Regions from separate parts of the Macrococcus bovicus genome, predicted to be linked through region 3. Evidence: predicted binding sites of a transcription regulator. Region 3 holds the regulator's gene; each other region holds the start of a gene.

Region 1 (2,276 bases), 490 kb from region 3:
TTTTCTTCAAATTCCTCAAATTTAAGGGGACGGTTATCGAGTGCACTCGGCAATCTGAAGCCGTGATCAACCAGCACCTTTTTACGGGCCTGGTCCCCGTTATACATACCCCGAATCTGCGGCAGACTGACGTGGGACTCATCGACCATGATCAGCCAGTCGTCACCGAAGTAATCCAGCAGCGTATAGGGGGTCGAGCCTTTAGGGCGCAGTGTTAAATGAACCGAATAGTTCTCGATACCGGAACAGAAGCCCATCTCCCGCATCATCTCGATATCGTAGTTTGTCCGCTGTTCAAGGCGCTGCGCTTCCAGCAGTTTATTTTCCGCCCGAAATACTTTCAGCTGTTCTTCAAGTTCTTGTTCAATCCGTTCGATGGCGAGCTTCATCTTCTCTTCCCGCGTCACAAAGTGGCTGGCCGGGAAAATAGCGAAATGTTCTCGTTCCTTCAGGACTTCGCCTGTTAAATAGTTGATTTCACGTATTCTGTCTATCTCATCACCGAAAAATTCGACACGCACGCACTGCTCATCACGTGAAGCAGGAAATATCTCGACCACATCTCCCCGCACGCGGAAAGTCCCCCGCTGAAAGTCAATATCGTTTCTCGTATACTGGATATCCACCAGTTTACGGAGTAACGCATTGCGGTCCATCTCCATGCCAGTACGGACGCTGACCACCATATCCTTATATTCTTCGGGATTGCCGAGACCATAGATACAGCTCACGGATGCGATGATAATGACGTCATCACGCTCAAAAAGCGCACTAGTCGCTGAGTGACGTAATTTATCGATTTCATCGTTGATTGAAGCATCCTTTTCAATAAACGTATCTGTAGAGGGGACATACGCTTCCGGCTGATAGTAATCATAGTAGCTGACAAAATATTCTACACGGTTATCGGGGAAGAACTCCTTAAACTCACTGTACAGCTGACCTGCCAGCGTCTTGTTATGGGCGATGATCAATGTCGGCTTCCCGACTGCCTGAATGATATTGCTCATCGTAAACGTCTTCCCTGTCCCTGTTGCGCCGAGCAGCGTCTGATAACGTTTCCCTTCTTTAATACCGGCTACAAGCTTCTTGATCGCTTCCGGCTGATCACCGCCGGGCTTAAATTCTGACTGCAGTTTAAATGGATGATGTTCCATGTAACCCCTCCTTAACGTATTTATTTTAGCAAAGATAGCGGTAAAAATACAAACATCTGTTCGCTCTCAAAACAAAGACACGCTCGCATGTGCGACCGTGTCTGTCAATAGTGGATCGTTTGATCTAGCTTCAGCTGATCAACAGTGAAGTAGCCCAGCATCAGCGAAATGGTATCAAGAAACACAATCATTTCTGAATGAAAAAAGCCTTTATAGACAGATACCCCTATCACTAAAGTGGCTAACGCTAATCCTGTATATTTATTTTTTGTCATCTTACTGAACATGATCACCATAAGAGCGGGCAGCAAAGCGGCAAGTATATACCATATCATGATACTGACCTATGATCTCCCTTCCACTTCCTGAATGAGTGTCTCCAGTTTGCCGGCATCCAGTTCACCGACATAAGTCGTCAGAACCCGTCCTTCTTTATTGACAAAAATCGTGGTCGGAATGTTATAGATCTTGTATTGTTTGACTATCTGTTCAGTACCGATCACGATCGGGTAATCAGGCTGATACTTGTTAAGGAAAGACGTCCGTCCCTTCTCTTTATCCTGAACGTTCATCCCTATCAGTTTAATATGATTCGGCTTCTCCTGATTGTACTGAATCAGTTCAGGCATCTCTTGATTACAAGGTTCACACCAGGAGGCCCAGAAATTAATGATATTGATGTCAGCTGACAGTTCACGACTAAGCTCCAGCTTCTGTCCTTCCAGACTCTGTACCGGCTCCTTGCTGATATTGCGACCGTTAATATAATGCGCTTGTCCGCTGACTTTCAACTCTGCAGGATCCTGATGGACGACAGTGTAGACACTGTACGCCGCCAGCAGCATAAAAATACCGCTCAATACCCACATCACTATTCGTTTCATATTCTGCCTCCTCCTTCTCCGCTATTATAGCAAGAATCCATAAAAAAAAGGATAAACATTCGTTTATCCGTGCTAAAAATTAATAGATATATTGGTAATTTCCCACTTGGTAGCTAGGAATCGTACGGTACGTTTTAACCCCTTGACGTGGATAGTTCATTTCTGAGACGACAATTGAACCGTTTGTATATTTCTTTTCAACGACCGCAACGTGACCGTAGTAACCTAATTGAGA
Region 2 (2,276 bases), 940 kb from region 3:
AGTAATGACGTTTTTTATTTCGATTGAAGAAGAAGGGGAGAGGAAATGCGTTCTAAATTACTTGATTCTATACCAGAAAGTTATTTTGGCAAGACGATGGGCAGAAAGCTCGATATCGGCAGCAAACCGCTTATCAACACAGCGGTCGGTATACCCGATCAGAAAGTTCCGGCAGAAGTACTCGAGACGATTCAGTCCGCAGTACAGGAGCCTGCGAATAATAAATATGGTGTTTTCCGTGGTAAGGAAGCGTTGAAAGAAGCCATCCAGAAATTCTATTTAGATACTTATGGGGTTGAGCTGGATAAAGATGAGGAGATCTGTATTCTTTACGGGACGAAAAACGGGCTGGTCAACTTGCCGCTTTGTGTGATTGAACCGGGTGAAGGCGTTCTGCTGCCGAACCCGGGTTACACTGATTATCTTGCTGGTGTGAAGCTGGCCCGTGGCACGGCCTATGAACTGCCGCTCCAGCCCGCCAACCATTACTGGCCGGACTTTGATGCCCTTGATTCTGCCGTATTAGCAGATACACGTCTCATCTACCTTAATTATCCGAGCAACCCGACAGGGGCAGTTGCGACTCGTGCAGGGTTCGATGCTGTCGTCCGGCGTTTCAGAGGGACGCAGACAAAGATTGTCCACGACTTCGCCTATGCGGCATTCGGCTTTGATGCTAAAAATCCGAGCATTCTGCAGTCGCCAGGCGCGAAGGACGTAGCAGTCGAGATTTATTCACTCTCCAAAGGTTTCAATATGTCAGGTGTACGGATAGGTTTTGCTGTCGGCAATAAAGATATCATCGGTGCCCTCAATTATTATCAGGATCATACACAAGTAGGGATGTGGGGGGTCGTTCAGGAAGCGGCGGTCAGTGCACTGAAATTAGGGGAACCTTTTTTAGAGACACAGAACGCGATTTTCAGAAAGCGTAGAGATCAAGTTACAGACTTTCTCACTGAGGCAGGCATCCCGTTTGAACCGATGCAGGGCGGCATCTTCCTGTGGCTTAGAATCCCGCCCGGCTATAAAAGTGAAGAATACGTCGATTATCTGCTGAAAACACAGTCCATCCTGACGACACCGGGGCTACCATTCGGTTCAAACGGTGATGATTATATTCGGATCTCACTTGCAATCAGTGACGAGGAGATAGAAGAGTTGCTCATCAGGCTCAAGGAAACAGCAGGCCTCTATCAATAACGGAGTCTCAAGTTAATTATTTTTTTGAAGAAAAGGACTTCATACTACTTTACACGAACATATGTTCCCTTATACAATGGACTCATAAATGAGGTGGGGGAATGTATGACTATTATCAATGCAATGCTCGTGATGTACTCTGTATTGACCTTAAAAGCTTCTTTGCATCGGTCTCGTGTATCGAAAAAGGACTGAACCCACTGACAACTAAACTGGCTGTTGTCGGAGATACAAAGCGGCAGGGATCTGTTGTGCTGGCTGCAACGCCACCCTTGAAAGCGTTGGGAATTAAAACGGGTTCGAGATTATTTGAGATACCGCATCGTTCAGATATTTATATCATTAACCCGTCGATGCTGAAGTATATTCAAGTATCGAGTCGGATTTCAGCTATCGCCCTGCAATATGTGGCGCCGGAAGATTTCCATCAGTATAGTATTGATGAATTCTTCATGGATATTACAGATTCCTATCATCTGTTCGCACAGACGCCTTCTCACATGGCCCGCATTCTGCAGCAGGAGATCTATAACAAGACGCAGATATTCAGTACTATAGGCATCGGTTCAAATCCACTTCTGGCCAAGCTTGCTATGGATCTCGAAGCGAAACGCACAAGTGAAGGTGTCGCTGAATGGCGGTATCATGACGTGCCACGCAAGCTGTGGGATGTAGAACCGTTGACTGAGATGTGGGGGATCAATAAGCGGACGGAGAAGAAACTGAATAAGAAAGGTATCTTCCGTATCGGTGACCTGGCCCATTATCCAGTTGAATATTTGAAGCGTGATTTTGGCATTCTCGGCGTTGACCTGCATCTGCATGCGAATGGAATAGATGAAAGTATCATTCGGCGGCCCCATGTCATCAAAGGGAAATCTTACGGGAAGTCGCAGATTTTGATGCGTGATTATCAGTTTCATGAACTGAAGACCGTCATCAGTGAACAGATAGATGAAGTCTTCTATCGGGTCAGGGAGAAAAAGCTGTATCCGACAACGATTGCTTTTACTGTGGGCTATGCAGATAAGGGAGGCATTCATAAACAATTCACCAAGAAAGATTACTTCACA
Region 3 (2,276 bases):
GCCATACCGACACTCATCGCAAACCCTTGTCCGAGCGGTCCGGTTGTAATGTCCACCCCGTCTGTATGATTAAATTCCGGATGGCCCGGTGTCTTAGATTCCCACTGACGGAAATTCTTCAGTTCCTCAAGTTCAAGCGCACCTGAAACATGCAGCAGTGAATAAAGAAGCGCTGAGCCATGGCCCGCTGACAGAACAAAGCGGTCGCGGTCAAAGAAATATTTTGAGCTCGGATTAAATCTCAGATGCTTGGTCCACAGCGTATAAGCCATCGGTGCTGCACCCATCGGCAAGCCGGGATGGCCTGAGTTCGCCTTTTCAATCTGGTCAATACTTAACGCGCGTAATGTATCAATTGCTAACTGATCGTTTGTCATCATCATTCCCCTATTCTTCTCTGATATTATTCTGACGCTGAATTTCTTTTACTTTGTCCGGTGTCACATCATTGCCTTCCGGATCGATGATTTTAGTGTTTTCAATGGTCTTTTTAAAGCTGTTCCGGAAGTTGGCCAGATATTCAGCCCGCAGGCCAGTCTGTTCCTTTCCTTCTTCGTCGGTTAAACCTGATTCCTTCTTTTTCTGTGAGAGTTCATTCAGTCTTTTAATTTTGTGTTCTTCTAACATAAACCTCATCCTTTCACTAATTAAGATATCAAAATTTATAGCCCAATGCTATCAGGAGTGCTTTTTCAGCACAAAAAAACGCCTGACTCCTGTCAGACGTTAAAATTACCGGACGATGCCCAGCACTTCGCCGTTCATGGTGGCGGAATGTGTGTTCGCAGTCGCTTGAACTTGAGGCTGGCCTCCTTCATGTGTCAGAGGTTTTTCGTAAAGGGCGTTAGATTGTGCCATATATATGATTCCGAACGTTGCCATCATTAAAAAGAAGAAGAAATACGCTAAAAATTCCTTAGAAATTCTAATAATCATGTGATTTTCCTCCAGAACATTTGTTTGTATTCCTACAATAACAGAACACGTGTTCGTTGTCAACAGAAATACGAACAAACGTTTGTGACACCCGAACAAGTATGCTATAATACACATAGAAAGTACACTAAGGAGTGTTCTCATGAAAGAATTAACTAAACGACAACAAGAAATTTATGAATATTTACAACATATTGTTTCAACTAAAGGTTATCCACCAAGTGTCAGAGAGATCGGGGAAGCAGTGGGTCTCGCCTCCAGTTCTACCGTTCACGGCCATCTCTCACGGCTAGAGGAAAAAGGGTATATCAAGCGTGACCCGACTAAACCGCGTGCCATTGAAATCGTCAATTCCACGCCAGCATCTGCATTTTTAGATGAGACGATCATGGTGCCGGTCGTCGGTAAAGTCACGGCTGGTTTGCCGATTACGGCTGTTGAGAATGTTGAGCAGTACTTCCCGCTGCCTTCCCACTTTACATCGAGTCATAATAGTGACGTCTTCATTCTGGAGGTCATCGGAGAAAGTATGATTGAAGCGGGTATTCTGGACGGGGATAAAGTCATCGTGCGCCGTCAGTCGATTGCAGAGAACGGGGATATCATTGTGGCGATGACTGAAGAGGATGAAGCCACCGTCAAACGCTTCTACAAGGAAAGTAACCGTTACCGCTTGCAGCCGGAAAATGCGACGATGGAACCGATCTACTTGAATAAAGTGACAGTACTCGGTAAAGTAGTCGGTCTTTTCCGTGAATTTTAAAATAGGTCACGCTGTTCAGCGTGACCTATTTACGTCCAAGTATTTCTTTGACTTGCTCTAAGATGTCTTTAGTTTCAGTTTTGTCTTGATTCATTGCCATTCCTCTTTTCTAGATTCTGGTTACCCGCTAATGAATATGGATAAACAAACATATTTCATAAAATTACGGGTATGAACAATGTAAATACATCTAAAGGAGAATGATTATGGCTATTGACTATAACTGGGTAAAATCTGAACGTCAGCAAGTACTGGATAAAGTAAAAAACTTAAGTGAATCAGAATTCGCCTTCAACTTCGGTTTCGGGGAAGGCAGTATCAAGAAATCTCTTCTGGCTATCGCCAATCTTTATCAGCCCTCACTCAGCAATAAAGACGGCTTTACCTCATCGCTCGAAAACTATCGGGACAACGAACAGACGCTTAACTTTGCGGATGTGCAGCATTATTTCAATGCGATAGATGCGCATGTGGATGCAGATCATCCTTCAACGGCACAATCAATCGGTGAGGAGTTCCGTCGTCTGGGGCATATCGATACGATGCTGCATATCATCGATCAGGAAGATCACCGGAT

The links. The regulator LexA, encoded in region 3, represses DNA repair genes until DNA is damaged. The targets are predictions, from matches to a motif close to CGAACATATGTTCG.
Region 1: a site for LexA is predicted at 1,207-1,220, ahead of uvrB (excinuclease ABC subunit UvrB). Genes of this name have one in related genera too.
Region 2: a site for LexA is predicted at 1,258-1,271, ahead of QSV55_RS00755 (Y-family DNA polymerase). Genes of this name have one in related genera too.

The regions. Positions count from the first base shown of each region.
Region 1 covers NZ_CP128470.1:522,061-524,336, reverse strand. Annotated here, with positions in the region: gene uvrB (excinuclease ABC subunit UvrB) at 1-1,157, opposite strand, end outside; gene QSV55_RS03155 (DUF2198 family protein) at 1,262-1,492, opposite strand; gene QSV55_RS03150 (TlpA family protein disulfide reductase) at 1,502-2,041, opposite strand; gene QSV55_RS03145 (CHAP domain-containing protein) at 2,121-2,276, opposite strand, start outside.
Region 2 covers NZ_CP128470.1:67,173-69,448, forward strand. Annotated here, with positions in the region: gene QSV55_RS00750 (aminotransferase class I/II-fold pyridoxal phosphate-dependent enzyme) at 46-1,203, shown strand; gene QSV55_RS00755 (Y-family DNA polymerase) at 1,305-2,276, shown strand, end outside.
Region 3 covers NZ_CP128470.1:1,007,708-1,009,983, reverse strand. Annotated here, with positions in the region: gene tkt (transketolase) at 1-383, opposite strand, end outside; gene QSV55_RS05500 (DUF896 domain-containing protein) at 388-627, opposite strand; gene QSV55_RS05495 (hypothetical protein) at 733-936, opposite strand; gene lexA (transcriptional repressor LexA) at 1,079-1,699, shown strand; gene QSV55_RS05485 (hypothetical protein) at 1,906-2,276, shown strand, end outside.